Regions from separate parts of the Streptomyces sp. NPDC051214 genome, predicted to be linked through region 1. Evidence: riboswitches for the same ligand, from Rfam matches in the RefSeq annotation. Region 1 holds a riboswitch; the other holds the start of a gene.
The links. A riboswitch is a leader RNA that binds a small molecule or an ion and turns the genes downstream of it on or off. The one in region 1 is predicted to bind glycine.
Positions count from the first base shown of each region.

Region 1 (14,985 bases):
GACCTCGGCCATGTCGACCAGACCGGCCTCGTCCACGTGGTACGCGACCACGTTGAACTGCTTGCCGGAGAAGTTCAGGCGCATGCCGTGGGTGAGGTGGCCGCCGTGCGCCAGGTCCAGGCCGAGGATCGTGTCGCCGGGCTTGGCGATCGCGAAGAGGGCGGCCTGGTTGGCGGAGGCGCCGGAGTGCGGCTGGACGTTGGCGTACTCGGCGCCGAACAGGTCCTTGATCCGGTCGATCGCGATCTGCTCGGTGACGTCGACGTGCTCGCAGCCGCCGTAGTAGCGGCGGCCGGGGTAGCCCTCGGCGTACTTGTTGGTGAGGACCGTGCCCTGGGCCTCCATGACGGCGACCGGAGCGAAGTTCTCCGAGGCGATCATTTCCAGGGTGGACTGCTGACGGTGGAGCTCGGCGTCGACGGCGGCGGCGACGTCCGGGTCCAGCTCGTGGAGAGGGGTGTTGAGAAGCGACATCAGGTGGTCCCTAAGGGTCTTCGGGGGGCTTCAGCTGCCGGAGAACTCGGTGTACTCGTCCGCGGAGAGCAGGTCCTTCGGCTCCTCCGTGATCCGTACCTTGAAGAGCCAACCACCCTCGAACGGGGCGGAGTTGACCAGCGACGGGTCATCCACGACGTCCTGGTTCGACTCGACGACCTCGCCGGTCACCGGCGAGTACAGGTCGCTGACCGACTTGGTCGACTCGAGCTCGCCGCACGTCTCGCCCGCGGTCACCGCGGCACCGGCCTCGGGCAGGTCGGCGTAGACGACGTCACCGAGCGCGTTGGCCGCGTGCTCGGTGATGCCGACCGTCGCCACACCGTCCACGGGGGCCGAGAGCCACTCGTGCTCCTTGCTGTAACGCAGCTGCTGGGGGTTGCTCATGACCTGAATTCTCCTGTACGCGGGGGAGTGCTGATGGACGAGGCTGTTGTGCGGGGTGTCACTTCTGGCGCTTGTAGAACGGCAGCGCCACGACCTCGTACGGCTCGTGCGTGCCCCGGATGTCCACGCCGACACCCTCGCTGCCGGGGGTGGCGTGCGCCGCGTCGACGTACGCGATGGCGATCGGCTTGCCAAGGGTCGGGGACGGGGCGCCCGAGGTGACCTCGCCGATGACCTTGCCGTCGGCGACCACCGAGAAGCCCGCGCGCGGGACGCGGCGGCCTGCGGCGACCAGACCGACCAGCTTGCGCGGGGGAGCGGCTTCGGCGCGCTCGGCGGCGGCCGCGAGCGCCGCGCGCCCCACGAAGGTGTCGGACTGCGAGGTCTTCTCGAACTTGACGACCCGGCCGAGGCCCGCGTCGAAGGGCGTCAGCTCCGCGGTCAGCTCATGCCCGTACAGCGGCATGCCCGCCTCCAGGCGCAGCGTGTCGCGGCAGGAGAGCCCGGCGGGGACCAGGCCCGCGGGCTCGCCGGCCTCCATGAGCGCGTTCCACAGCTTCTCGGCGTCGCCGGGCGCGACGAAGAGCTCGAAGCCGTCCTCGCCGGTGTAGCCCGTGCGGGCGATCAGCGCGGGGACGCCCGCCACCGTGCCCGGGAGGCCCGCGTAGTACTTCAGGCCGTCCAGGTCGGCGTCCGTGACTGACTTCAGGATGCCGGGGGACTCGGGGCCCTGGACGGCGAGCAGCGCGTACGCGTCGCGGTCGTCGCGGACCTCGGCGTCGAATCCGTCGGCGCGGGCGGTCAGCGCGTCGAGCACGACCTGTGCGTTCGAGGCGTTGGCGACCACCATGTACTCGGGGGTCTCGGGCTCGCCGAGCCGGTAGACGATCAGGTCGTCCAGGATGCCGCCGTCCTCGGCACAGATCATCGTGTAGCGGGCGCGGCCGACACCGATGGAGCCGATGTTGCCGACGAGCGCGAAGTTCAGGAGGTCCACGGCCTCGGGCCCGGAGACCGTGATCTCGCCCATGTGGGAGAGGTCGAAGAGACCGGCCTTGGTGCGCACGGCGTTGTGCTCGTCGCGCTCGCTCGCGTACCGCAGCGGCATGTCCCAGCCCGCGAAGTCGGTCATGGTCGCGCCGAGCGCACGATGCACGGCATCGAGTGCGGTCAGACGGGGGGCATTACTCATTCGTGGAACTCCCAGGGGCATGACGGGCGAGGTCGATCCTCCCCATCTGTCATCGGAACCTGAGAGGTTCACCACGACCCGTACGCAGGGGGGTCATGACTTGCACCTTGGGTGGAGCCGCGCAGGCGGCCCGCTTTTCAGATGTGCCTCGCCCGCGCGGTACGGGGCCTGAGAGATTCAAGGGAGGGACTTGCTCCTTCGGCGCCCCGGTGCGTCCTGTGACGGCCACCGGGAACTCTCCCGCGCGGATTCAAACGGCCTGTATGGAGTTTGCGCGCACATCATTGCACGCGCCTGCGTCACAGGGCAGTGCCAGTCCAGTAATGCTGTTGTGCCGCATTACCTTCTCTTTACACTTGCCGGGGAAGCTGCGGGAAGCAGGTACGTGACCGCTAAGGGGAGGCCGATCACGGTGCGCAGGACGAGCGTCTACGCGACCAACACAGGGGTGGCCCTGCCCAAACAGGCCGCCGCCCCGACCAGGGAGAGCTGCGGCCCCCTGCCGGCGGCCGTCGTCCGCGACCTGCGGCAGCGGACAGGACACAGCCCGCACCGGCTCACGTTCGGCGAGGGCGACCTCATCGTCGTCTCCGGGTTGCCGGGCAGCGGCAAGTCCACGCTGATGCGCAGGGCCGTCGCGGGCCCGCGCATCGACTCGCAGGACACCCGCGACCGCTGGGCCCGGCGCATGCCGGACCTCCTGCCGTACGCGGTGTACCGCCCGCTGGTCCGCATCGCGCACTACGCGGGCCTGCGCAGAGCCCTGCGCTCCGGCGAGGGCGTCGTGGTGCACGACTGCGGCACCCAGGCCTGGGTGCGCCGCTGGCTGGCCCGCGAGGCCGCGCGGCGCGGCACGACGCTGCACCTGCTGCTGCTCGACGTGCCGCCGGACACCGCCATAGAGGGGCAGCTCGCGCGCGGGCGCGGCGTGTCGCGGTACGCCTTCGCGCGCCACCGCAGGACGGTCGGCCGGCTCGTCGGCGCCGCCGAGCGCGGCGACCTGCCGCGCGGCTGCGGCTCGGCGGTGCTCCTGGACCGGACGGCGGCCGGGGTGCTGCGGGGGATCGGCTTCGGGGACTGAGCCGCCCGCCGCTTCGGAAACCGAGCCGCCCGCCGCGTTAGGGTCGTGCCGCAGGCAGAGCGGGACCGAGCAGGGGTGAGAAGAGATGGACTTTCCGGCGCAGGCGCACGCCCATCCCTACGGAGGATGGCCGGGCAACGAACTCGAAGAGGTGCTCGCGGCATCCCTGGGCACCCCCGGCGCGCCCCGGGCGTCCGCGGGGGCCCGCATCGTCGAGGTGCTCGGCCGCAGCCACGTCTGGGTCCCGCTGCCGAACGGCGGGGCCCCGGACAGCGGCACCCTCGACCTGCCCACGCTGGAGATCGACGGCCAGGCCTATGTCCCCGTCTTCAGCTCCGAGCAGCAGTTCCGGCAGGCCACCGGCGGCCGCATGGGCTGCACCGTGGCGCCCGCCGTGGAGTTCGCCCGCGGCCTGCCCCCGCAGCTGGGCATCGCGGTCAACCCGGACGGCACGGTCGGTGTGCCGCTGCCGCCGCCCGCCGTCGCCGAGCTCTGCCGGGCCGGGCGCACCCCGCTGGACGGCCCCGCGACCGGCGGCCGCGTACGCCTCTTCGAACCGGACTGGCAGGAGGACCCGGTGGACTTCCTGTCCGCCGCCGCCCGCGAGTTCGAGGCCACCGGTGTCGTCCTGAGCGCCCGCCGCTGCCTGGCCAGCGTCGAGGGCGAGGACCCCTCGCTGTTCGTCGGCGTCGAACTGACCTCCTGGGAGGGCAACGCGCGCGAGCTCCCGATGGAGGCCCTGGGCCGGGCCCTGGGGCAGGCCCCGGTGGCCTGGCCGGTGAACCTGGTGCTGCTCGACGTGGCCCAGGACCCGGTCGCCGACTGGATGCGCGAGCGGGTCAGGACCTTCTTCGGTCGCACTCCGGGACACGAGCACGGACATGTGTAAGGACATGTGCAGGTACGTGTGTGAGGGTGCCGTACGTCAAGTCGGTGTCAGGATCGCCGCTTAAGCTGGTTTCATGACCCGGAGTTCCACCGGGTCAGCGGGTCATCGCGAAGGGGCGGTTAAGGGTGAGTGCGTCGGGCACGGCTGCGGCCGGGCAGGTCGAGCACATGCTGCGCCAGGTGACGCCGGGGCGCTATGACGCCTACGAGGCGCTCCTGCGGGCGCTCGCCGCCGACCAGGTGTGGATGCTGCTCTGGCACGGCCAGGCCGGATCCCCCGACGCGCAGTACGGGAACATGGAGGTCGAGGGCCTCGGTTACGCGCCGTGCGTGACCTCGGCCCAGGAGCTCTCCGCCAGTGGCTGGAACCGCTCGTACGAGGTGGTCGGCGGTCTCGACATCTCCCGCACCCTCTTCCCCGACCACTACGGCCTCTGGCTCAACCCGCACGCGCCCGGCGGCGGCGTCGGCATCCCCTGGCTCGACCTGCGGCGCATCGCGTCGGGCCTCGACCTGCTGCCCGCGGGCCCGCTCAGGCTCACCGAGCCGGCCATCGAGATCCCCCAGTTCTACGCCCTGCTCACGCAGAACGCCCACCGCACCCCCGCGGTCCGCTCGCTGCGCCGCGCCTGGGTGCAGCCCGCGCTCGGCGCCCCGTACCTGGCCATCGGCCTCGATGTGTACGACACCGCGCCGGCGTCGGTCGACGGGGTGCGCACGATGATGCAGCAGTCGATCGCCGCGGTCCCCGACGGCCTGCCCGTGTCGACGGTCGCGATGTCCGACGGATACGACCCGGTGGCCATGTGGCTGCGCGCCAACGCCCGCCCGTTCTACGACCGCGAGGCCCAGCCGGCACCGGCGCCCGCGGGCGGTTACGGCTACCCCGCGCAGTACTGAAGCCTCACCGAGCCCCTCCGGTGGGGGCCGGGAACCGGCCACCGCGGCTCGTATACCTGCCTCGACCGTCAGGATGTCCGTTCTGATGGCGGAGGGGGTCTATGGGCCCCCGTGGCGCCTTGCGACCCAACTGCCCCGTGTTCGCCCCTCGTTCACGTGCGTCCGGATAACGGAACACCTCGAACAGCATCACGGTTGAGCATCCTTTCCCCGTCAAGGCTGGTAACAGATCGCAACCCCGATGAAGACTCCCGCAAGTGGGGCGCTTCGCCCCTGTGTACGACGGACTGATCACGTCGCTACAGCGGCAAGTGCGGGCCGGTCACCACCGGTTGAGAGGGGTCCCTGCCACGATGACGGCACCATTGCATGACACACCTGCGGACGCGGACCCGACAGCGGACGTCGCTCCCGCAGCTGATGCAGGGGTGAGGAAGGTCGAGGGGCGGTCCCTCAAGCAGATCGCCTGGAACCGCCTCAAGCGGGACAGGGTCGCTCTGGCCGGCGGCATCACCGTGCTCGTCCTGGTCGTTGTCGCCGTCTTCGCCCCCCTGATCGTCTCCCTGCTGGGCCACCCGCCCAACGAGTTCCATCAGGAAGAGCTGGAAGACCTGACGAACCTGCCCAAGGGCGCGTTCGGCGGCATGAGTTGGGACTTCCTCTTCGGGGTGGAGCCCAACAAGGGCCGCGACGTCTTCAGCCGCATCGTCTACGGAGCCCGCATCTCGCTCCTGGTGGCCTTCCTCGCCGCCGTGGTGGCCGTGGTGCTCGGCACCTTCTTCGGCATCATCGCCGGTTACTTCGGCGGCTGGGTCGACGCGCTGATCAGCCGGGTCATGGACGTGCTGCTCGCCTTCCCGCAGCTGCTCTTCGTGATCTCCCTGGTCTCGGTCCTCCCCGACGACCTGCTCGGTCTCACCGGCAGCGGTGTCCGCATCGCCGTGCTGATCCTGGTGATCGGCTTCTTCGGCTGGCCCTACGTCGGGCGCATCGTCCGAGGGCAGACCCTCAGCCTGCGCGAACGCGAGTACGTGGAAGCGGCCCGCAGCCTCGGCGGCGGCCAACGGCACATCCTCTTCCGTGAGTTGCTGCCGAACCTGATCGCGCCGATCACCGTGTACGCGACGCTCATGATCCCCACCAACATCCTCACCGAAGCGGCCCTCAGCTTCCTCGGCGCAGGTGTGCGTCCGCCGACCGCCTCCTGGGGCGGCATGCTCCGGGACGCCCTGGCGACGTACGAGCACGATCCGATGTTCATGGTCTTCCCCGGCCTGGCGATCTTCGTGACCGTGCTTGCCTTCAACCTCTTCGGTGACGGGCTGCGCGACGCCCTGGACCCCAAGGGAACTCGTTGAACAGCTCCAAATGGCTTGCCCCTGCCGCAGCGTCAGGTGGCTCTTCCCATGGTTCCAAGGCAGTCAAAGCCAAGGACCGCGAATCTCGGAGGATGCGAGAAATGCCCACAGGTTCCTCTAAACGACGGTTGACCGCAGGCGCGGCCCTCGTCGTGGCGGCGCTGGTGACCACCACGGCGTGCGGCGGCGGCAGCGACGACGACGACAGCAAGGGCGCCGGCTACAACGCGGCGATCGGCAAGGTCGCGAACGCGTCGGCGAAGAAGGGCGGAACGCTCAAGTTCATCGCCAAGCAGGACCTGGACTCGGCCGACCCGCAGCGTGCCTACTACGGCATGACGTGGGACTTCATGCGGTTCTACACCCGCACGCTGATCACGTACGACACCAAGCCGGGTGCCGCGTCCAACAAGCTCGTCCCCGACCTCGCCGAGGACACGGCGAAGATCAGCGACGACGGCAAGACCTACACGTACAAGCTGCGTGACGGCCTCACCTGGGAGGACGGCTCGAAGCTGACCTCCAAGGACATCAAGTACGGCATCGAGCGCATCTGGGCCACCAAGGTCATCACCGGTGGCCCCGGTTACCTGAAGTCCACGCTTGACCCCAAGGGCGAGTACAAGGGCCCCTACGAGGACAAGTCGAAGGACAAGCTCGGTCTGAAGGCGATCGAGACGCCGGACGACAACACCATCATCTTCAAGCTGCCCAAGAAGAACGGCGACTTCGAGCAGATGCTCGCGATGCCGTCGGGCACCCCGGTGAAGCAGTCCGAGGACACCGGCGCCAAGTACACCCAGCGCCCGTTCTCCTCCGGCCCGTACAAGTTCCAGAACTACAGCGCGGGCAAGAGCATCACGCTCGTCCGCAACAAGAACTGGAAGAAGTCGTCCGACCCGGTCCGTCCCGCGCTGCCGGACAAGATCCAGGTCACCATCTCGGCGAACCTCGAAGAGAACGACAAGCGCCTGATGGAAGGCGACTACGACATCGACATGAATGGCACCGGCATGACCCAGTCGGGTCGTACCACCGCCATGCAGGACCACAAGGGCAACGTCGACAACATGCAGACGGACTTCGTCCGTTACGTCGCCCTGGTGACCAAGACGAAGCCGTTCGACAACGAGGCCTGCCGCAAGGCCGTCTTCTACGCCACGGACTTCGCGAGCCTGCAGAAGACCCGTGGTGGCCCGATCGCCGCCGGTGAGATCGCCACCAGCGTCTTCCCGAAGTCGATCAAGGGTCACGACGACTACGACCCGTACGGCATCAAGGAGCGCAAGGGCAAGCCGGACGTCACCAAGGCGAAGGCGCAGCTCAAGGAGTGCGGCAAGCCGAACGGCTTCTCGACCAAGATCTCGGCCCGCACCAACCAGCCGGGTGAGGTGGACGCCGCCACGGCGCTCCAGGAGCAGCTGAAGAAGGTCAACATCAACGCCGATGTCGACCAGATCGACGGCGCCGACTCCTCCAGCATCACCGGTTCCCCCTCGGTCGTGAAGAAGCGCGGCATCGGCATGACGATGGCGGGCTGGGGTCCTGACTTCCCGACCGGCCAGGGCTACGCCCAGCCGCTGTTCGACAGCCGTTTCATCAACGAGAACGGCAACTACAACGAGTCGCAGATCGACGAGCCGAAGATCGACAAGTTCTTCGACGACGCGATCGGCACCGTCGACCCCGACAAGGCCGGTCAGATCTACACCGACCTGGCCCACGAGATCGTCGACAAGGCCTACTGGATGCCCTTCATCTACGAGAAGAACATCAGCTGGCGTTCCTCGCGGGCGACCAACGTCTACTCGTCCGCCGCGTACAGCGGTCGCTACGACTACGTGTCGATCGGTGTGAACGACAAGAAGTAGTCCCCGCCCGCAACAAGGCAGACCCACCGCCGAATCCCGCCAGTCCGAAGGGCAGGTGATGGCCTCGGGCGGTGGCCGGGGCCCCTCACAAGGGGGCCCCGGCCACCGCCGGGCCGCGCACAGTGCTTGCTTATCTCATCCGGCGCCTGATCGCCGTCGTCGTCATGGTGCTGGTCGTACTGCTCGCGACCTTCACCGTCTTCTTCATGCTGCCCAAGTGGGCGGGACAGGACATCGCCGTCCTCTTCGCCGGGAAGTCGTCCGGTGCCGAGCAGCTCGCGGGCATCCGGATCAAACTGGGTCTCGACGACCCTCTGCTCGTCCAGTTCTGGGACTTCGTCAAGGGCATCCCGATGGGGCGTGACTACGCCAACGGGGCCGACGTGACGCACTGTCCCGCCCCCTGCTTCGGGTACTCCTTCCGTACCGAGGCGCCCGTCTGGGAGACCCTCAAGGACGCCCTGCCCGTCACCGCCGCGCTCGCCGCCGGCGCGTGTGTGCTGTGGCTGGTCGCCGGTGTCGCCACCGGTGTGCTCTCCGCGCTCAAGCGCGGCACCATCTGGGACCGCACGGCGATGATCACCGCCCTCGCCGGCGTCTCGCTGCCGATCTTCTTCACCGGCATGATCGCGATGGGGCTCTTCGTCCACACCCTCGGCTGGGTGGAGATCGAGGACACCCTCACCACGGAAGACCCGATCAACATCTGGTTTGAGACGCTGATCCTTCCGTGGATCGTGCTCGCGTTCCTGAACGCCGCCATGTACGCGCGACTCACCCGCGCCACCATGCTGGAAGTGCTCGGTGAGGACTACATCCGCACCGCGCGCGCCAAGGGGCTCGGCGAGTCCGTCGTCATCAGGCGGCACGCGCTGCGCTCCGCCATGACGCCGATCCTCACCGTCTTCGGCCTCGACCTCGGTGTGCTCCTCGGCGGCGCCGTACTCACCGAGTCCACCTTCAACCTGCCGGGGCTCGGCCTCGAGGCGGTCAAGGCCATCAGCAACAAGGACCTGCCGGTGATCCTCGGCGTCACCTTGTGCGCATCGCTCGCGATCGCCCTCGCCAACCTCGTCGTCGACCTTCTGTACGCCGTCATCGACCCGCGAGTGAGGCTGGGATGACCGAACTGCACAAGACCGGAGCGGCGGTCGGAGAACCCGTCGCCGATTCGGTCGCTCCCACCGCCTTCCTCGAGGTGCGCGACCTCAAGGTGCACTTCCCGACCGACGACGGCCTGGTCAAGTCCGTCGACGGGCTCAGCTTCAAGCTGGAGAAGGGCAAGACCCTCGGCATCGTCGGCGAGTCAGGATCCGGCAAGTCGGTCACCTCGCTGGGCATCCTCGGCCTGCACACCGCGGGCCAGTACGGCAGCCGCAAGCCGCAGCTGTCCGGCGAGATCTGGCTGAACGGCACGGAGCTGCTCGGCGCGGACCCGAACGAGGTGCGCAAGCTGCGTGGCCGCGAGATGGCGATGATCTTCCAGGATCCGCTGTCCGCGCTGCACCCGTACTACTCCATCGGGCAGCAGATCACCGAGGCGTACCGCGTCCACCACAAGGTGGACAAGAAGGTCGCCCGCAAGCGCGCCATCGAGATGCTCGACCGGGTGGGCATCCCCCAGCCGGACAAGCGGGTCGACAGCTACCCGCACGAGTTCTCCGGCGGCATGCGCCAGCGCGCCATGATCGCGATGGCCCTGGTGAACAACCCCGAGCTGCTCATCGCGGACGAGCCGACGACCGCCCTCGACGTCACCGTCCAGGCGCAGATCCTCGACCTCATCCGCGACCTGCAGAAGGAGTTCGGCTCCGCGGTCATCATGATCACGCACGACCTGGGCGTGGTCGCCGAGATGGCGGACGAGCTGCTCGTGATGTACGGCGGGCGCTGCGTCGAACGCGGCACCGCGGAGAAGGTCTTCTACGAGCCCCAGCACCCCTACACCTGGGGCCTGTTGGGGTCGATGCCGCGCATCGACCGCGAGGAGATGGACCGTCTCGTGCCGGTCAAGGGCTCCCCGCCCAGCCTGATCAACCTGCCTACGGGCTGCGCCTTCAACCCGCGCTGCCCGTACGCAGACATCCCCAAGGACCAGATCACCCGCCGTGAGCGCCCCGACCTGCGTGAGGTCGCGCCCGGACACTTCACCGCGTGCCACATGTCGCAGGACGAGCGCACCCGGATCTGGACCGAAGAGATTGCGCCGAAGCTGTGAAAGACGACACGAAAGACCAGGCGAAGGGCCAGGAGATGACGATCCCGGCGCAGGCGAAGAGCTCGGTCGAGCCGCTGCTCAAGGTCGACGGCCTGGTGAAGCACTTCCCCATCAAGAAGGGGCTGCTGAAGCGCCAGGTGGCGGCCGTCCAGGCCGTCGACGGGCTCAGCTTCGACGTGCGTCCCGGTGAGACGCTCGGCGTCGTGGGCGAGTCGGGCTGCGGCAAGTCGACGATGGGCCGCCTGATCACCCGTCTGCTCGAACCGACCGCGGGCCGCGTGGAGTTCGAGGGCGTGGACATCACGCACCTGGGCACCGGCAAGATGCGGCCGCTGCGCCGCGACGTGCAGATGATCTTCCAGGACCCGTACTCGTCGCTGAACCCGCGGCACACCATCGGCACGATCGTCGGTGCGCCGTTCAAGCTGCAGGGCGTCAAGCCCGAGGGCGGCCTGAAGAAGCACGTGCAGGAGATGCTGGAGCGGGTGGGGCTCAGCCCCGAGCACTACAACCGCTACCCGCACGAGTTCTCCGGCGGCCAGCGCCAGCGCATCGGCATCGCGCGTGCGCTCGCCCTGCGGCCGAAGCTGGTCGTGGCCGACGAGCCCGTCTCCGCCCTGGACGTCTCCATCCAGGCGCAGGTGGTCAACCTCCTGGACGACCTCCAGGACGAGCTCGGTCTCACGTACGTGATCATCGCGCACGACCTCTCGGTCATCCGGCACGTCTCGGACCGCATCGCGGTGATGTACCTCGGCAAGATCGTGGAGCTGGCGGACCGCAAGGACCTCTACTCCACGCCGATGCACCCGTACACCAAGGCGCTGCTCTCCGCGGTGCCCGTGCCCGACCCCAAGCGGCGCGGCGTCAAGAGCGAGCGCATCCTGCTGCGCGGTGACGTCCCCTCGCCGATCGACCCGCCCACCGGCTGCCGTTTCCACACGCGCTGCTGGAAGGCCACGGAGATCTGCGCGAAGACCGAGCCGCCGCTGATCCCCCTCGCCTCCGGTCACCAGGTGGCGTGCCACCACCCGGAGAACGCCGAGGACCAGCAGCCGGGCGACACCAAGCTGCTGCAGGTCGCCACGGAGGCGATCGAGGTGGTGTCGGTGGTGAGCAAGGCGGAGGAGACGGCCGAGGAGGCCGCGGCCCCGAAGAAGACCGTCACGCAGGACACCGCCGTGACCGCCCCGGAGGACACCGCCGCGGCCGTCGCGAAGGACGCCCCGGAAGCGGAGTCCAAGGGTCAGGGGTCAACTGACAAGTAGCGCCTGATGACTTGGTAAAAATCAGTCACCAGGTCATGTACACGCCCATACGGGAGAGTGCAGAGTCTGCGTGTCCGTCTCACCGGAACACGCGCGAAGGGATGACTCATGGCACTCTCCCGTTCGGCACGTCTGGGGGCACTGGCCACCGCCGCCGCCTCCTTCTGCTTGATCGCCGCCGCACCCGCACCGCACCCCGGCTCGCCCGGCGTCGGCGACCCGTACTTCCCGCTGCTCGGCAACGGCGGGTTCGACGTACGCCACTACGGCCTCGACCTGGCGTACAACCCCGACACCGACCGCCTCGACGGCCGCACCACGATCACCGCGCGCGCCACCCAGAACCTCTCCTCCTTCGACCTCGACCTCCAGAAGCTGGAGGTGACGAAGATCGAGGTGGACGGCAGACGCGCGAAGTTCACCCGCGACGGCGACGAGATCCGCATCAGCCCCCGCGACCACCTGCGCAAGAACAAGTCGTTCACCGTGACCGTCAGCTACGGCGGCGTGCCCGAGCCGCTGAGCGGTCCCATCGTCTTCGGCTCCGACTACGGCTGGATGAAGACCACCGACGGCGTCTTCGTCGCCTGCGAGCCCAATGCCGCCTCGACCTGGTTCCCGTCCAGCGACCACCCCTCGGACAAGGCCGCCTTCGACATCCGCATCAAGGCCCCCAAGGGCCTGACCGGCGTCTCCAACGGCCGGCTCGTCGACACGTACACCAAGGGCGGGCAGACCGTCGCCCACTGGCGCGAGACCAAGCCCATGGCGACGTATCTCGCGACCGCCACCATCGGCAAGTTCGACGTGAAGCAGGGCAGGACCCCGGGCGGCACCCCGATCTACGTGGCCATCGACCCCGTCCTGGAGAACAGCAACAACGTCGACGTGTACGGCGTCACCGCCGAGGTCACCGACTACTGGTCGAAGGTCTTCGGCCCCTACCCCTTCGAGGAGACCGGCGCGATCGTCGACGACATGCCGCAGGCGGGCTTCTCCCTGGAGACGCAGACCAAGCCGGTCTACTCCGCGATCCGCAGCGAGTCGACCATCGCCCACGAACTCGCCCACCAGTGGTTCGGCGACTCCGTCACCCCCGAGAAGTGGAACGACATCTGGCTCAACGAAGGCTTCGCGACCTACTCCCAGTGGCTGTGGAGCGAGCACAAGGGCACCCAGACCGCCCGCGAGGCCTTCCTCGCCGGCTACAACGCACGCCCCGCCGACGCGCCCTTCTGGCAGACAGTCGTCGGTGACCCGCAGCGCGACACGATGTTCGCCTCCGCCGTCTACCAGCGCGGCGCCATGACGCTCCAGGTCCTGCGTGAGCGCATCGGCGACAAGGCGTTCTTCAAGCTGCTCCCGGCCTGGGCCGCGCAGCAGCGCTACAGCAACGCCACGACCGCCGAGTTCATCCGGCTCGCCGAGAAGATCTCGGGCAAGCAGCTCGACTCACTCTTCGAGACGTGGCTGTTCACGAAGGGCAAGCCCGCCCTGTAGGGGGTGCGTGGGGCTGGGCGGTGGGCAGGTAAGAATGTCGCGTGATCCAGGATCTGTTCAGTCCCTCCGTCCAGCACGCGCTCGACATCGTCGGAATCTTCGTCTTCGCGATCTCCGGCGCGCTGCTCGCCGTACGCAAGAACTTCGACGTCTTCGGGATCGTCGTGCTCGCCGAGGTCACCGCCCTGGGCGGAGGGATCTTCCGTGACGTGGTCATCGGGGCGGTGCCACCCGCCGCCTTCGTCGACCTCGGCTACTTCATCACGCCGCTGTTCGCGGCCGCCCTGGTGTTCTTCCTCCACCCGGAGGTGGAGCGCACCCAGCTCGCGGTGAACGTCTTCGACGCGGCGGGCCTGGGCCTCTTCTGTGTCACCGGCACGACCAAGGCGTACGACTACGGCCTCGGCCTCACCGCCTCGGCGGCCCTGGGGCTCGCCACCGCGGTGGGCGGCGGCGTGCTGCGCGACATCATCGCCAACGAGGTGCCGTCCCTGGTGCGCTGGGACCGTGACCTGTACGCCGTGCCCGCCATCGTCGGATCCGCGACGGTCGCGCTCTGCATCAACTACGACATGGTGAACGCCTTCACCAGCACCCTCGCCGTGATCACGACCTTCGTCCTGCGGCTGCTCGCGCTGCGCTACCACTGGCGGGCGCCCCGGGCGTGGCACCGGCGGTCCACCGCGGTCGAGGTGGAGGAAGCGGGCTAGCGGGGGAGCGGGGCAGTGCGGGGAGCGGGGTAGTGAGGGGAGCGGCCCGGCACAAAAAGCTACCGCTCAGTAATGAGATGTTGTACGTTGCTGCCATGGCAGAGGCAGCATCCATACCGGCAGCGGTGCCCGCGAGCATCGGCGACAGCGAGTTCGACCGCGACACCGCGGTCACCCGGCGGGAGCCCGGGGTCTACGACATCGATCTCTCCGCGGGCTGGACGATCATCAACGCCGTCAACGGCGGCTATCTCCTCGCGGTCCTCGGCCGCGCGCTGGCCGACGCCCTGCCGCACTCGGACCCCTTCACCGTCTCCGCGCACTACCTGACGGCGTCCCACCCCGGGCCCGCCGTGATCCGCACGGACACGGCGCGGGCCGGGCGGACCCTGTCGACCGGACAGGCCTCGCTCTTCCAGTACGACGAGGAGGGGCGCGAGGTCGAACGAATCCGTGTCCTCGCCTCGTACGGAGACCTGGCGGGCCTTCCCGACGACGTCCGTACGACGGCCAAGCCGCCGGAGCTGCCGCCGCTCGAGCAGTGCTTCGGCCCCCAGGACGCCCCGGACCACCGGCCGGTGCCCGGCAGCTCCGCGATCAGTGACCGGCTGTTCCTGAAGCTGGACCCCTCCACCCTGGGGTGGGCCCTCGGCCAGCCCTCCGGCAAGGGGGAGATGCGCGCCTGGTTCGGCCTCGCGGACGGGCGAGACGCGGATCCGCTGTCGCTGCTGCTCGCGGTGGACGCGTTGCCGCCGACCGCCTTCGAGCTGGGCATCTCCGGCTGGGTGCCGACGGTGGAACTGACGGTCCACGTCCGCGCGAGGCCGGCGCCGGGTCCTCTCCGGGTCTCGATCACCACGCGCAACCTTGCCGGGGGCTTCCTGGAGGAGGACGCGGAGGTCTGGGACGCGGCGGACCGCCTGGTGGCCCAGTCGCGACAGCTGGCGCGGGTGCGGTTGGGCTGAGGCCGGAGCGGTCCCTGCGGGGCTTTCCCCAATCCCACCCCTTCCCGAACCTGGGGCTCCGCCCCAGACCCCGCTCCTCAAACGCCGGAGGGGCTGAAAACTATGTCCGGACCGGCGGGAATCTTTCAGCCCGTCCGGCGTTTGAGGACGAA
Region 1 is NZ_JBFBAT010000011.1:37,235-52,219, forward strand. It holds gene glyA (serine hydroxymethyltransferase) at 1-474, opposite strand, end outside; gene gcvH (glycine cleavage system protein GcvH) at 505-882, opposite strand; gene gcvT (glycine cleavage system aminomethyltransferase GcvT) at 941-2,074, opposite strand; glycine riboswitch at 2,222-2,327, opposite strand; gene AB0M70_RS27755 (AAA family ATPase) at 2,481-3,155, shown strand; gene AB0M70_RS27760 (enhanced serine sensitivity protein SseB) at 3,241-4,044, shown strand; gene AB0M70_RS27765 (enhanced serine sensitivity protein SseB C-terminal domain-containing protein) at 4,170-4,943, shown strand; gene AB0M70_RS27770 (ABC transporter permease) at 5,297-6,301, shown strand; gene AB0M70_RS27775 (ABC transporter substrate-binding protein) at 6,403-8,172, shown strand; gene AB0M70_RS27780 (ABC transporter permease) at 8,295-9,296, shown strand; gene AB0M70_RS27785 (ABC transporter ATP-binding protein) at 9,293-10,390, shown strand; gene AB0M70_RS27790 (dipeptide ABC transporter ATP-binding protein) at 10,426-11,658, shown strand; gene AB0M70_RS27795 (M1 family metallopeptidase) at 11,767-13,158, shown strand; gene AB0M70_RS27800 (trimeric intracellular cation channel family protein) at 13,200-13,868, shown strand; gene AB0M70_RS27805 (thioesterase family protein) at 13,964-14,833, shown strand.

Region 2 (14,985 bases), on a different contig from region 1:
GTCACCACGGCCCGTGACCACTCGCGAGGTGCGCGGGCGCTGAAGCGAGCGGTGATCTCGGCCCTGCAGGCCAGCGCCATCGACGTACGGGACCTGGAGAACGTGCCGCTGCCCGTGGCGCGGCAGCAGACCGCTCGGGGCAGTGCCGGTGGAATCATGATCCGGACGACGCCCGGGGTCCCGGACTCCGTCGACATCATGTTCTTCGACGGACGCGGCGCCGACCTCTCGCAGGGGAGTCAGCGGAAGCTGGACCGGGTGTACGCGCGTCAGGAGTACCGGCGGGCCTTCCCCGGCGAGATCGGGGATCTGCACTTCCCGTCCAGCGTTTTCGACTCCTACACGGGTTCGTTGCTGCGCAATGTCGACACCACGGGTGTGGCCGAGTCGAATCTGAAGGTCGTCGTCGACGCCTCAAACGGAAGTGCGGGCCTTGTGCTGCCGAGCCTTCTGGGGCGGCTCGGCGTCGACGCGCTGACGATCAACCCGGGGCTCGACGAGTCACGACCGACCGAGACCTACGAGGCGCGCAGGTCGGGCCTGGTGCGGCTGGGCGAGATCGTGGCGTCGTCGCGTGCCGACTTCGGTGTGCGTTTCGACCCGGTCGGTGAGCGGCTCTCGCTCGTCGACGAGAAGGGGCGGATCATCGAGGACGACCGGGCGCTTCTCGTGATGCTCGACCTGGTCGCCGCGGAACGCCGCAGTGGCCGGGTCGCGCTGCCGGTCACGACGACGCGCATCGGCGAGCAGGTGGCCGCGTACCACGGGACGCAGGTGGACTGGACGACCACGTCGCCCGACGATCTGACACGTGTGGGGCGTGACGAGTCGACCATCTTCGGTGGCGACGGCCGGGCCGGGTTCATCATTCCCGAGTTCAGCAGCGTCTTCGACGGTACGGCCGCGTTCGTGCGGCTCATCGGTCTCGTGGCGCGTACGCAGCTCACGCTGAGCCAGATCGACGCGCGTATTCCGCGTGCTCATGTGCTGCGGCGTGACCTCGCGACGCCGTGGGCGGTCAAGGGGCTCGTGATGCGGACCGTGGTGGAGGCCGCGGGGGAGCGTTCGGTGGACACCACCGATGGCGTGCGGGTCGTGGAGTCCGACGGGCGGTGGGTGCTCGTGCTGCCCGACCCGGCGGAGGCCGTCACCCATCTGTGGGCCGAAGGGCCCGACGACGCGTCGGCCCAGGCGCTGCTCGACGAGTGGTCCGCCGTGGTGGACAGCGCCGGTCGCTGACCGCCGGCGCCCGACCGGACGGCACCCCAAGGGGTGCCGTCCGGCACACCGGTGGGGCCATTCGGAGGTAGCGCCCGCGACGTGCGACGATGTGCGGCATGCCGCAGCAGCCCCCCGTTCGGAGCACCCCCTCGCGCCCCCGGCGTCCGGACGCCTCCATGTCGCTGCTGAACACGGTCATGGACCACAGTCTGGACGAGGGGTACGCCGAGGCGGCGGCCCGCAAGAAGGCCAGTGGTGCCGGTGGCGTGCCGCGTCCGCTGCGGGCGAAGCTCGGTCTGGCCCTCGGTCTTGTGCTCGCGGCCCTGGTGGTGACGGTGGGTGCCGCGCAGGCGCGGATAGCGGCTCCGGTGGTCGCCAAGGAGCGCGCGGAGCTCATCGACCGGATCGAGTCGGCGACCTCGGACGCCGACGAGCTCGAAGGGGACGTCGAGACGCTCCGCGACGACGTGGGCGAGCGGCAGCGTGAGGCGCTGAAGAAACACGGGGGCAGCCAGGGCGAGTTGGTGTCCCTGCTCTCCGGTGCCACCAAGGTCCATGGGGCCGGCGTGAAGCTTGTGGTGGACGATGCCAAGGAAGCCGACCAGGGCGGGGGCGGGCCGCGCGAGAGCGCGGGGTTCTCCGACACCGGGCGGGTCCGCGACCGTGACATGCAACGGGTCGTCAACGGCCTGTGGCAGTCCGGCGCGGAGGCGATCGCCATCAACGACCAGCGGCTGACGGCACTGTCGGCGATCAGGGCCGCGGGGGACGCGATACTGGTCGACAACAAGCCGCTGGTGCCGCCGTATACGGTGCTTGCCGTGGGCGACGGGCAGCGTTTGAGCACGAGATTCCAGAACAGTCGCGACGGTCAGTATCTGCATGCTCTGCAGGAGAACTTCGGCGTCCGGACCAGCATTTCCGTCCAGGATGACGTCCGACTGCCGGCAGCACCGAGTGTGACCGTACGTACAGCAGAGCCGAAGGCAGGAAAGGGCACATCGTGATCGCCGTACTGGGCCTCGTCGTGGGAGTCGTGGCCGGATTGTTGGTCCGGCCCGAGGTTCCGGCCGTGGTCGAGCCGTACCTTCCGATCGCCGTGGTGGCGGCACTCGACGCGGTGTTCGGAGGCCTGCGCGCGATGCTCGACGGCATCTTCGACGACAAGGTCTTCGTGGTGTCGTTCCTCTCGAACGTGGTCGTGGCAGCCCTGATCGTGTTCCTGGGCGACAAGTTGGGCGTGGGCGCCCAGCTCTCCACCGGTGTCGTGGTGGTGCTCGGCATCCGGATCTTCTCCAACGCCGCCGCCATCCGCCGACACGTCTTCAGGGCGTGACGCGGATGGGTACAGAAGAGACGCCCGGGGGCGACAACCGGAGCAGGGAGCTGCCTCCGGAGGTACGTGGCGTGCCCGCGGAGCCCGGCGACGGCGCGGCGTCCGGACGGGACGAGCAGCGGGACACGCAGCACGACGAGCCGCAGGACGCGAAGGCCCCGCTCAGCGGCCGGCAGCGGCTGGCCCAAGGGCTGTGGCCGCCTCGCGTCACGCGCCCGCAACTCATCGTGGCCCTGCTGCTGTTCGTCCTTGGGCTCGGTCTTGCCATCCAGGTGCGCTCCAACAACGACAGCAGCGCGCTGCGCGGGGCACGTCAGGAAGATCTCGTACGCATCCTCGATGAACTCGATGACCGTACACAGCGTCTGGAAGGTGAGAAGCAGCGTCTCGAGGACCAGCGCACCGGGCTGGAGAACAGCTCGGACCAGGCCGAGGAGGCCCGCAAGCAGACGGTCGAGAAGGAGCGTCAACTCGGCATTCTCGCGGGCACCGTGGCGGCGCAGGGTCCTGGAATCACGCTGACCATCGATGACAAGAAGGGGTCGGTCGAGGCGGACATGCTGCTTGACGCCATCCAGGAGTTGCGTGCCGCGGGTGCCGAGGCCATCCAGATCAATGATGTACGCGTAGTGGCCAACACCTATCTTTCGGATACGGACAGTGGTGGTGTCCGGGTGGACGGCCGCAAGGTCGGCAAGCCCTACCGGTTCAAGGTCATCGGCAAGCCGCAGGACCTCGAGCCGGCGCTGAACATCCCAGGTGGAGTGGTGCAGACTCTGGAGAAGGAGCAGGCCACCGCCACCGTGACGCGAGCGGAGAAGATCGTGGTGGACGCCTTGCGAGCGGCGAAGCGGCCTGACTACGCTCGGTCGTCGTCCCAGTGAGGCGGGGGTGCATGGGGGCCGCCGGTCAAGGGCATGAGGTTGCGGGGGGTCGGCGCACTGTAAGCGTGGTGCGTGGTGGAAACTGTTTGGTGGATACGGACGTTGTGAGGATGTCTGTGCTGCCGATGTACGCCGGTGTGTGCAATCAGGGTTCGTCCTGCCCCACGGGCGGGTCTGTTTCGGTCAAGGGGAATCGCCCGTGAAGTTGTTTGCGAAGTTGTTCGGCAAGAGCGCACGTGAGGACAGTGGCAATCCCGCCACCGCCCGGCACCGTGCCCCGCGCCATGGAGATGCCGAGGAGCAGGGCGCCGAGCGCCCGATGTTCCGTGACCAGGTCGGTGGGCCAGGCGGTGACATTTCGGGCGCGCAGGGCGCGTCGTCTGTTGACCCTGCCGGTCCGGGCCGCATAGGTTTCGGAGAACCGTCAACCTCAAGTACGGGTGGAGGGTTTACCCCCGATCCGTACGCATCGAATGCCCCCGCGGGGCAGCCGCGGCAGGAGGATCCGTCCATGGCCCTGGTGTGTACGAGGTGCGGGAACCGCAACGCCGAGGCGAGTCGGTTCTGCTCCAACTGCGGCGCGCCGCTGCGGGCCGGGGCCGCGCCGGAGCGTCCGTCCGAGACGACCTCGACGATCTCCATCTCGGGCCTCGAGGCCTACGACGCGGAGGTGACGGGGCAGACCGCCTCGCCGGCCCTCTCGCCGGAGGCCCAGGCCGCCGTTGACGCACTGCCGCTCGGTTCCGCGCTCCTCGTGGTGCGTCGTGGGCCGAACTCGGGCAGCCGCTTCCTTCTGGACGGCGAGCTGACCACGGCGGGGCGCCACCCGCAGAGCGACATCTTCCTGGACGACGTGACCGTCTCGCGCCGTCACGTGGAGTTCCGTCGCCTCGGGGACGGTTCCTTCACCGTCGCCGACGTGGGCAGCCTCAACGGCACGTACGTCAACCGTGAGCGCATCGACTCGGTCGCGCTGTCGAACGGCGACGAGGTGCAGATCGGCAAGTACCGGCTGGTCTTCTACGCGAGCCAGCGGGGCATCGGCATCTGACCCTCCCCCGGCTTCGTCCGGGGGGACCCCCAGGGAAGGTTCATGCTTCAAACACCGAGGGGCGGTGCCGGGAACGGCACCGCCGCCGAGGACCGTCGGACGATGAGCATCGGCGCGGTGCTGAACGCGCTGCGTGACGAGTTTCCCGAGGTCACGATCTCCAAGATCCGGTTCCTGGAGTCGGAAGGGCTCGTCGAGCCGGAGCGCACGCCCTCGGGCTACCGCAAGTTCAGCCCCCAGGACGTCGAGCGGCTCGGTCACGTCCTGAGGATGCAGCGTGACCACTATCTGCCGCTCAAGGTGATCCGGGAGCACCTGGACGCCATGGAGCGCGGAGAGCGGGTCTCTGTGCCCTCTCTGGGGCAGCCCCGCGAGCCCGGTGACGCCTGGGGCGTGAGTGACGCCGCGGAGCCCACCGCCGCCCGTGTGGGCCGTGCGGAGCTCCTTGCCGCCGCCGAGATCGACGCGGAGCAGCTCGCCGACTGGGAGGCGTACGGGCTCATCGCGCCCCTGCCGGACGGTGGTTATGACGCGGAGGCCGTGACGGTCGCCGCGCTCGTCGTGGAACTTGGGCGATTCGGTATCGAACCCAGGCATCTGCGCGCCATGAAAACGGCGGCCGAACGTGAGGCCGGCCTGGTCGACCAGGTCGTCGCGCCGCTGCGCAGGCACCGCAATCCGCAGACCAGAGCCCATGCGGAAGCCCGTATGAAGGAACTCGCCGGGCTGACCGGAAAGCTGCATTCTGCACTGGTACAGACGGCGCTCGGGGTCCGGTTGCCCTGACTCAGGGGGTGCCCGACTACCCAAACCGGCCGGGCACGTCCTAGGGTTGCTGTGTGAACGAGCTCGACGTCGTAGGTGTCCGGGTGGAAATGCCCTCCAACCAACCGATCGTGCTCCTGCGTGAAGTGGGAGGCGATCGATACCTCCCCATCTGGATCGGACCAGGGGAGGCGACCGCGATCGCCTTCGCACAGCAGGGGATGGCGCCCGCACGGCCGCTGACCCACGACCTGTTCAAGGACGTGCTGGAGGCGGTGGGTCAGGAGCTCACCGAGGTGCGCATCACGGACCTCAGGGAAGGTGTCTTCTACGCGGAGCTGGTCTTCGCCAGTGGAGTCGAGGTGAGCGCCAGGCCGTCCGACGCCATAGCGCTCGCGCTCCGTACGGGAACGCCGATCTACGGCAGCGACGGTGTCCTCGACGACGCGGGCATCGCCATTCCGGACGAGCAGGAGGACGAGGTGGAGAAGTTCCGCGAGTTCCTCGACCAGATCTCTCCCGAGGACTTCGGCACCAACAGCCAGTAGGCCGTCGTTTCCGGGGCCCTGCTGACCATTCGGCTAGCCTTTCCCGGCGGTGCGGGACAGCAAACCACTCTTAGGGTGATTATCACTCGGCGTGCCGAGTGTGGCGATCGTTGACGAGCCCCTGGTGACTGCCTACCGTCGTGCAGGCAGGTCAAGGACGGAGGTCGGCGTGAGAAGCAGCGGCGACGGTACGGCGATGGGTGGGCCGTATCCGCTTCACAGCAGCACGGCCGGTCACTCTCCACAGAGGCCGATGGCGGTTCAGGGGAGCGTTCAGGGGAGCGGGGACGCCACGTCCGGACAGTCCGAACAGGAACAGATCGGTTACCGGGGACCGACCGCGTGCGCGGCCGCCGGGATCACGTACCGACAGCTCGACTACTGGGCCCGTACGGGCCTCGTGGAGCCCAGTGTGCGGTCCGCGGGCGGTTCGGGGACCCAGCGGCTCTACAGCTTCCGGGACGTCGTCGTCCTGAAGATCGTGCGGCGCTTCCTCGACACGGGTGTGTCCCTGCAGAACATCCGGACCACGGTCCAGCATCTGCGGGACCGCGGTTTCCAGGACCTGGAGCGGATGACGCTCATGAGCGACGGCGCGACCGTCTACGAGTGCACGTCGCCCGACGAGGTCCACGACCTGCTCCAGGGCGGGCAGGGCATCTTCGGGATCGCCGTGGGCGTCGTGTGGCGGGACGTGGAGGGTGCTCTCTCGCAGCTGCACGGGGAGCGGATCGACACCGGGGAGACGCTGGTGCGCCAGAACCCCGCCGATGAGCTCGCGAGGCGGCGCAACAGGGCCGTGTGAGGCTGCGTTGTCAGTGGCGTAGGGCAGCATCAGAGGTGTGAGAACCGCGCCCACGATCCTGCATCTCGACATGGATGCCTTCTACGCGTCCGCAGAGCAGGCCGCGAAGCCGAGTCTGCGCGGGAAAGCCGTGGTCGTGGGCGGGCTCGGCCCGCGGGGCGTGGTGGCGACGGCCTCGTACGAGGCGCGGAAGTTCGGTGTGCACTCGGCGATGCCGATGGGGCAGGCGCGGCGCCTGGCGCCCAATGCCGCCTATCTGGTGCCCCGCTTCGGGCTCTACCGCGAGATCAGCGACCAGGTGATGACGCTGCTGCGCGAGCTGTCGCCGCTGGTGGAGCCGCTCAGTCTGGATGAGGCCTTCGTCGACCTGGAGGCGGGCGGGGTGGCCGACGACCGGGCGTCCGCGCTGGAGGTGGGCGAGCGGCTGCGCGCGGACATCAAGGCGGTGACGGGGCTCGCGGGATCGGTCGGGCTCGCCGCGTCCAAGATGCTGGCGAAGATCGCCTCGGAGGAGGCCAAGCCCGACGGGCTGCGGCTGATCGTGCCGGGCACCGAGCGGGACCTGCTCGCGCCGATGTCCGTGCGGACCCTGCCCGGCGTCGGTCCTGCCACCGGGGACCATCTGCGGCGGGGCGGGATCACCACGGTGGGGGAGATCGCGGAGGCGGGCGAGGACGAGCTCGTACGGCTCCTGGGGAAGTCGCACGGCAGCGCGCTGTACGCGATGGCGCTGGCGCGGGACGAGCGGCCCGTGGTGGCCGAGCGGGAGTCGAAGTCGGTCAGTGTCGAGGACACGTACGACGTGGACATCCACGACCGGGTCCGGGTCAGGGGCGAGGTGGCGCGGCTCGCCGAGCGGTGTGTGGAGCGGCTGCGGGCGGCCGGGCACTCGGGGCGGACCATCGTCCTGAAGGTGCGGCGGTTCGACTTCTCGACGCTGACCCGCTCCGAGACGCTGCGTGGGCCCACGGACGACCCCGGGGTGGTGCGTGAGGCCGCCGCGCGGCTCCTGGAGTCCGTGGACACCACCGGAGGGGTGCGGCTCCTCGGGGTGGGCGTCACGGGGCTCGCGGACTACACGCAGGAGGACCTCTTCGCGCAGGCGCAGGCCCAGGCGGAGGCAGAAGCTCGGGCGGAAGCCGCGGAGGCCCTGGAGACGCAGCAGGAGGCCGAGGAGGAGCGGGCCGGGCAGGAGCGGGTCGGGGCGGACGCGGCGCAGCCCGTCGCGGTGGCCGAGGCGGTGGTGGAGCCGGCCGTTCCCGCCGAGCGGCGGTGGGCCGCCGGGCACGACGTGCGGCATGCCGAGTACGGGCACGGGTGGGTGCAGGGCAGTGGCCTGGGGCGGGTGACGGTGCGCTTCGAGACGCCCGAGGCGTCGGCGCCGGGGCGGGTGCGGACGTTCCGTACGGATGATCCGGCGCTCGAGCCCGCCGACCCGCTGCCCCTGGTGACGGCTCCCGAGGCGGTGGAGCCGCGGTGACGCCGGGGGTGCCTGCCCGCCGGGGTCACCTGGGCCGCCGCGCGGGTGTCAGGGGCTCTCCTGGCCCGCGATGTTGCCGAAGTCCTTGTCCGGCGGTGATGTGGACGGCGGGGGCGTGATGTCCAGGCCGTAGTGGTGGTAGAGCTGCAGTTCCTGTTCGGGGGAGAGGTGGCGGCCCACACCGAAGTCGGGGGCGTCCTTGATCAGTGAGCGCTCGAAGGGGATGAGCAGGGTGCCGTCGCTCCTGAGCTCGCTCGGTTCCAGGGGGACGAAGGTGTCCCGGCTGAACAGGCCCGTGCGTATGGCCGCCCACTCCGGGGCGCCGGTGGCGTCGTCGAGATAGACCTCGTCGATCGTGCCGATCTTGGCCCCGTTCCGGTCGAACGCCTTCCGGCCGATCAAATTGCGCGGATCGATGTCGGTCTGCACGGGCCCTCCAACTGGTCGAGGCTTGTCGAAGTGGGGCGTAACTCATCCTCGTTCGTTCGCAATCACTACGAAAGAGCACTTCGGGGCAGGTGGCCACTCGAGGGAACGGTCACGGTCCTCGCTGGTAGGCTGGCGCTTGGCTGCTGACCCCGTGCGGGAGAGCTCTCCGGTCGAGACACCGGAGGCGCCGAAGGAGCAACTCCTCCCCGGAATCTCTCAGGCCCCTGTACCGCACGGACGAGGTCACTCTGGAAAGTAGGGCGGGCGTCGGGCGGGCACGTCCGGTCCCCTTCCTCACCGACGGTGAAAGCCGGTACGGCGCCTCTCGCGGGGCACGGACCGGTGAAACTCTCAGGTTGAGATGACAGAGGGGGAGGCCGTCCGGGTACCCGCGCCGTGGTGCCCCTCGCAGGTCGCGTCAGACCAGGAGGCCTCCGCAATGACCGCCACACCTCGTATCCCGCTCTCCCAGCTCGAACAGGGCATTCCCTTCGAGCAGCGGCACATCGGTCCCGATGTGGAAGCACGGGCCAAGATGCTCGCGCAGGTCGGGTACGGCTCGCTCGACGAGCTCACCGCGGCCGCCGTGCCGGATGTGATCAAGAACGCCGAGGCGCTGAACCTGCCCGGGGCGCGCTCCGAGGCCGAGGTGCTCGCCGAGCTGCGCTCCCTCGCCGACCGCAACCAGGTCCTCGATTCCATGATCGGACTTGGTTACTACGGGACCTTCACGCCGCCGGTGATCCTGCGGAACGTCATGGAGAACCCCGCGTGGTACACCGCTTACACGCCGTACCAGCCCGAGATCTCCCAGGGGCGCCTCGAGGCGCTGCTCAACTTCCAGACCGTCGTCGCCGAGCTGACGGGGCTGCCCACCTCCGGTGCGTCGCTGCTCGACGAGGGAACCGCGGCCGCCGAGGCCATGGCGCTCTCGCGGCGCATGGGCAAGGTCAAGGACGGTGTCTTCCTCGTCGACGCCGACGCGTTGCCGCAGACCATCGCCGTGATCCAGACCCGCGCCGAGCCGACCGGTGTCGAGGTCGTCGTCGCCGATCTGAGCGAGGGCATCCCGGCCGAGGTCGCCGGGCGCGGTGTGGTGGGCGTGCTGATCCAGTACCCCGGCGCCTCCGGTGCCGTGCGCGACATCAAGCCGCTCATCGAGCAGGCGCACGAGCTCGGCGCCATCGTCTCCGTCGCCGCCGATCTGCTCGCCCTGACGCTGCTTACCTCGCCCGGTGAGCTCGGCGCCGACATCGCCGTCGGCACGACGCAGCGCTTCGGCGTCCCGATGGGCTTCGGCGGCCCGCACGCCGGTTACATGGCGGTGCGCGAGAAGTTCGCGCGCAGCCTGCCGGGGCGGCTCGTCGGTGTCTCCGTGGACGCGGACGGCAACAAGGCCTACCGGCTCGCGCTGCAGACCCGTGAGCAGCACATCCGCCGCGAGAAGGCCACCAGCAACATCTGTACCGCTCAGGTGCTGCTCGCCGTGATGGCCGGAATGTACGCCGTCTATCACGGGCCCGAGGGCCTCAAGGCCATCGCGCGGCGTACCCACCGCTACGCGACCGTGCTCGCCGCGGGGCTCACCGCGGGCGGTGTCGAGGTCGTGCACGGCGCGTACTTCGACACGCTGACCGTGCGGGTGCCCGGCAAGGCCGAGGCGCTCGTCGCCGCGGCCCGCGAGGGTGGCGTCAACATCCACCAGGTCGACGCCGACCACGTCTCCCTGGCCTGCGACGAGACCACCACGCGCAAGCAACTGACTGCGATCTGGGGAGCGTTCGGGGTCGAGGCCGACATCGAGGCGCTCGACGCGGAGAGCGCGGACACGCTCCCGGCGGGCCTCCTGCGCTCCGACGAGTACCTCACGCACCCCGTCTTCCACCAGTACCGCTCCGAGACCGCCATGCTGCGTTACCTGCGCAAGCTGGCCGACCGCGACTACGCGCTCGACCGCGGCATGATCCCGCTGGGCTCCTGCACGATGAAGCTCAACGCGACCACCGAGATGGAGCCGGTCACCTGGCCCGAGTTCGGGCAGCTGCACCCCTTCGCGCCCGCCCAGCAGGCGCAGGGCTATCTGACGCTCATCCGTGAGCTGGAGGAGCGGCTCGCCGAGGTCACCGGGTACGACAAGGTCTCGCTGCAGCCCAACGCCGGTTCGCAGGGCGAGCTCGCCGGACTGCTCGCCGTGCGTGGCTACCACCGCGCCAACGGCGACGAGCAGCGCACCGTCTGCCTCATCCCGTCCTCCGCGCACGGCACCAACGCCGCGAGCGCCGTGATGGCCGGCATGAAGGTCGTCGTCGTCAAGACCAGCGACGACGGCGAGATCGACATCGAGGATCTGCGCGCCAAGATCGAGAAGCACCGCGACGAGCTGTCCGTGCTCATGATCACCTACCCGTCCACGCACGGTGTGTTCGAGGAGCACGTCGCCGACATCTGCGCCCAGGTGCACGAGGCGGGCGGCCAGGTCTACGTCGACGGGGCCAACCTCAACGCCCTGGTGGGTCTCGCCCAGCCCGGCAAGTTCGGCGGCGACGTCAGCCACCTGAACCTGCACAAGACCTTCTGCATCCCGCACGGCGGCGGTGGCCCCGGCGTCGGCCCGGTCGGCGTGCGCGAGCACCTCGCGCCGTACCTGCCCAACCACCCGCTGCAGCCCGCCGCGGGACCCGAGACCGGTGTCGGTCCGATCTCCGCTGCGCCGTGGGGCTCGGCCGGAATCCTGCCGATCTCCTGGGCGTACGTACGCCTCATGGGCGGTGAGGGCCTCAAGCGGGCCACGCAGGTGGCCGTGCTCTCCGCGAACTACATCGCCAAGCGTCTCGAGCCGCACTACCCGGTGCTCTACACCGGTCCCGGCGGGCTCGTCGCGCACGAGTGCATCATCGATCTGCGCCCGCTGAGCAAGGCGACCGGTGTCAGCGTCGACGACATCGCCAAGCGGCTCATCGACTACGGCTTCCACGCGCCCACCATGTCGTTCCCGGTCGCGGGGACGCTGATGATCGAGCCGACCGAGAGCGAGGACCTGGTCGAGATCGACCGGTTCTGCGAGGCGATGATCAGCATTCGCGCGGAGATCGAGAAGGTCGGCGGCGACTGGCCCGCCGAGGACAACCCGCTGCGCAACGCCCCGCACACCGCGGCGGCGCTCGGCGGTGAGTGGGAGCACGCGTACAGCCGCGAGGAGGCCGTGTTCCCGGCCGGCGTGGTGGCGGCCGACAAGTACTGGCCGCCGGTGCGTCGCATCGACCAGGCGTACGGCGACCGGAACCTGGTCTGCTCGTGCCCGCCGCTGGATGCGTACGAGGACTGATATCGGGGCCTCGAACATGCGTGGGGGCCGGTCCGGAGTTGTGTCTCTCCGGGTCGGCCCCTTTGTTGTCTGTGCCGTGCGGCCGTCGCGTCAGGCGGCGGTCATGATCTTGTCCGTGCCCAGCGGTCGATGCGGGGCGATGATCTGGCCGTCCGGCAGCAGCTCACCGGTGTCCTCGAAGAGGAGGACGCCGTTGCACAGCAGGCTCCAGCCCTGCTCCGGGTGGCTCGCCATGAGGAGCGCGGCCTCCCGGTCTGCGGAGTCGGCTGTCGGGCACGGTGGTTGGTGCTGGCACATGGATGGGTTCTTTCGCTGCGGTGTGATGGCTGTGACGTCTGCCTTGCGGCTCGATGCGGTGTTCATGGCCGCCCCCCGTTGAGTCGGTCCGTTCCCAGTGTTGCCCTACGGGCGTCAATCCGCAGGGATTTAGCGGCAGCGCTCCTTACTGCTTAATGACGTATCACCCGCCCGGACGGTTCAGCCCAACTGCACTGTCTCTTCGGGTGGTTCGGGGTGGTCATACCGGGCTAGTCCGTATGGGCACCTCACGCGCCGAGCCCCGCGGCCTGGGCGGCGGCGGGGCACGGAGACGTGTACGGCGAGGTCAGGCGGGCGAGCCGAGCAGCGGTGCCGGAGTCATCCGGTGCGTGAGGACCTGCAGGAGTTCCGCGGCGCGGTGCGGGTGGTGTGCCGCGATGCCCGGGGGCGCGGGCGCGAGGGGCACGAGGACGTCCGAGGGCGCGAGATGGCCGCCCGCTCCGTCCGCGGTGCAGTCGCCGTGCAACCAGAGTGTCAGCATGTAAAGCTCGGGTACGGACAACAGTCGTGGTTGGTACGGCATTGGCATCGCTTCGGCATGACGAAGGGCGCGTTCCGTGGACGCTATGTACGGACCTTCGAAGAAGTGCGAGAAGGTCCACCCGTCGGGCGTGAGCATCGTGTCCGCCGCGGCGACGGCCCGCTCGCCCGCACGGATCATGAAGCGCCACCCCGCGAGGCTGGTGGGCGCGGTGCCCGAGGGGCTGATCCGGTCAAGTACGTGGACGGGCAACGGGAGTTCGGGACTGACGGGTCCCTGCGCGGCACGCAGGGACGGGGTGCGGGCTTCGCGTACGGCGGTGGGTGAACCTAGTGCCGCGAGGACGCTGCGCAGGGCGGGCGCGGGAGCCGGGGGGACTTGCAGCGGCATAGTGGGTCGCCTCTCTCATTCGACAGGCACGGTGGAACGAGGACAGGTGCGGACGTCGCTGTCTGCTCCGGGGCCAGAGGGGCGGGGGCTGGGGACCGCGAGCGCCAACTCTCTGCCTCGTCCGCGGAGTTTATACGACACGTGTTCAGGCAGTGTTTCGTCTAACCGCACCCGATATTGCCTGCAAGGCGTTATCCGGTCGCCATTTTGCGGGCTTTAACCCGATTCTGGAAGAGTCCGGACCTTTGACCTCGTATGTTTTACCGGAAGCGGTCGGCCGATTCTCGTCGGTGTTTTTTACCAGGCGTCGGTGCGAGGATTCCCCGGCGCACCCCATGCCTGGTGAATGTGCCGCTCGGATTTGGCATCGATCGTACTGGGCCAGGGGCATGTGCGGGGCGTTATCGATCACATTGCAGGGCATCATCCACCGAGACACAGCGGCCGGATCATTGGCTGCCCATCCGAGGAGGGGACGCTTCGATGGGGGAGAAGGTCGTAGCAGGAACGTTTGATCTGGCTGAGCGGCGCCGGTACAGGGACAAGCTCGCGGAGTGTCTGACGGGACTGCGGAGGTTGTTGGACGAGGAGCGGTTCGACCGGCCCAAGAATCTGATGGGCGTGGAGATCGAACTGAATCTCGCGGGGCCCGACGGCATGCCGAGAATGCTGAATGCCGAAGTTCTCGAACGGATCGCCAGCCGGGACTTCCAGACGGAACTCGGAATGTTCAATCTTGAAGTCAACATCGCGCCGCACCGATTGGGCGGACGTGTTCTCGACCGACTTGCCGAAGAGCTGCGCACCGGCCTCGCCTATGCGCACCGAAAAGCGAACGAGGTGAACGCCGGCATCGTGATGATCGGCATTCTGCCGACCCTCGCACACCACGACCTGGTCTCGGGGAACCTCTCCGACGTCGACCGCTACGCGCTGCTCAACGACCAGATCGTCGCCGCGCGCGGCGAGGAGTTCGTCCTGGACATCCAGGGCGTGGAGCGGCTCACCTGTACGTCCGCGTCGATCGCGCCCGAAGCGGCGTGCACCTCGGTGCAGTTGCACCTCCAGGTCACCCCGGGCCGGTTCGCCGACGTGTGGAACGCGGCCCAGGCCGTGGCCGCCGCGCAGGTCGCCGTCGGCGCCAACGCGCCGTTCCTGTTCGGCCGTGAGCTGTGGCGCGAGTCGCGGCCCCCGCTGTTCCTGCAGTCCACCGACACCCGCCCGCCCGAGCTCCAGGCACAGGGCGTGCGGCCGCGGACCTGGTTCGGGGAGCGCTGGATCAGCGACGCGTACGAGCTCTTCGAGGAGAACCTGCGCTACTTTCCCGCGCTGCTTCCCCTCGTGGACGACGAGGACCCGCTGGCGGTGCTCGACGACGGCCGGGTGCCGCAGCTCGCCGAACTCGTCCTGCACAACGGCACCGTGTACCGCTGGAACCGCCCCGTGTACGGCATCGCGGGCGGCGTCCCGCACCTGCGGGTGGAGAACCGCGTCCTGCCCGCAGGACCCACCGTCACCGACGTCATCGCCAACGCCGCCTTCTACTACGGCGTCGTACGCGCCCTCGCCGAGGAGCCCCGGCCCGTGTGGACCCGGCTGCCCTTCGACGCCGCGGCCCGCAACTTCGACACCGCCTGCCGCGACGGCATCGAGGCCCGGCTGCAGTGGCCGAAGCGGGGCAGGTCGGGCGGGATCGTGGAGGTGCCCGCGGTCGCCCTCGTACGCGACGAGCTGTTGCCGCTGGCCGCGGCCGGCCTTGACGCGTGGGGCGTGGAGCCCGCCGACCGCGACTTCTACCTCGGGGTCATCGAGGAGCGGTGCAGGCGCCGGGTGAACGGGGCGTCCTGGCAGGCGGCGACCTACCACCAGGCCCTGGAGACCGGGCTCGAACGCGAGGCCGCCCTCGCCGCGACCACCCGGCGTTACGCCGAGCTGATGCACGCGGGCGATCC
Region 2 is NZ_JBFBAT010000008.1:468,530-483,514, reverse strand. It holds gene AB0M70_RS23650 (mannose-1-phosphate guanyltransferase) at 1-1,239, shown strand, start outside; gene AB0M70_RS23645 (DUF881 domain-containing protein) at 1,329-2,228, shown strand; gene AB0M70_RS23640 (small basic family protein) at 2,225-2,557, shown strand; gene AB0M70_RS23635 (DUF881 domain-containing protein) at 2,563-3,441, shown strand; gene AB0M70_RS23630 (FHA domain-containing protein) at 3,524-4,492, shown strand; gene AB0M70_RS23625 (MerR family transcriptional regulator) at 4,535-5,278, shown strand; gene AB0M70_RS23620 (bifunctional nuclease family protein) at 5,332-5,805, shown strand; gene AB0M70_RS23615 (MerR family transcriptional regulator) at 5,975-6,610, shown strand; gene AB0M70_RS23610 (DNA polymerase IV) at 6,648-8,090, shown strand; gene AB0M70_RS23605 (PRC-barrel domain-containing protein) at 8,139-8,519, opposite strand; glycine riboswitch at 8,664-8,761, shown strand; gene gcvP (aminomethyl-transferring glycine dehydrogenase) at 8,959-11,844, shown strand; gene AB0M70_RS23595 (DUF5999 family protein) at 11,935-12,141, opposite strand; gene AB0M70_RS23590 (hypothetical protein) at 12,449-13,033, opposite strand; gene AB0M70_RS23585 (glutamate--cysteine ligase) at 13,517-14,985, shown strand, end outside.
Region 2: it holds a riboswitch for glycine, as region 1 does, so the genes downstream of both, gcvP (aminomethyl-transferring glycine dehydrogenase) here and gcvT (glycine cleavage system aminomethyltransferase GcvT) in region 1, are expected to answer to the same signal.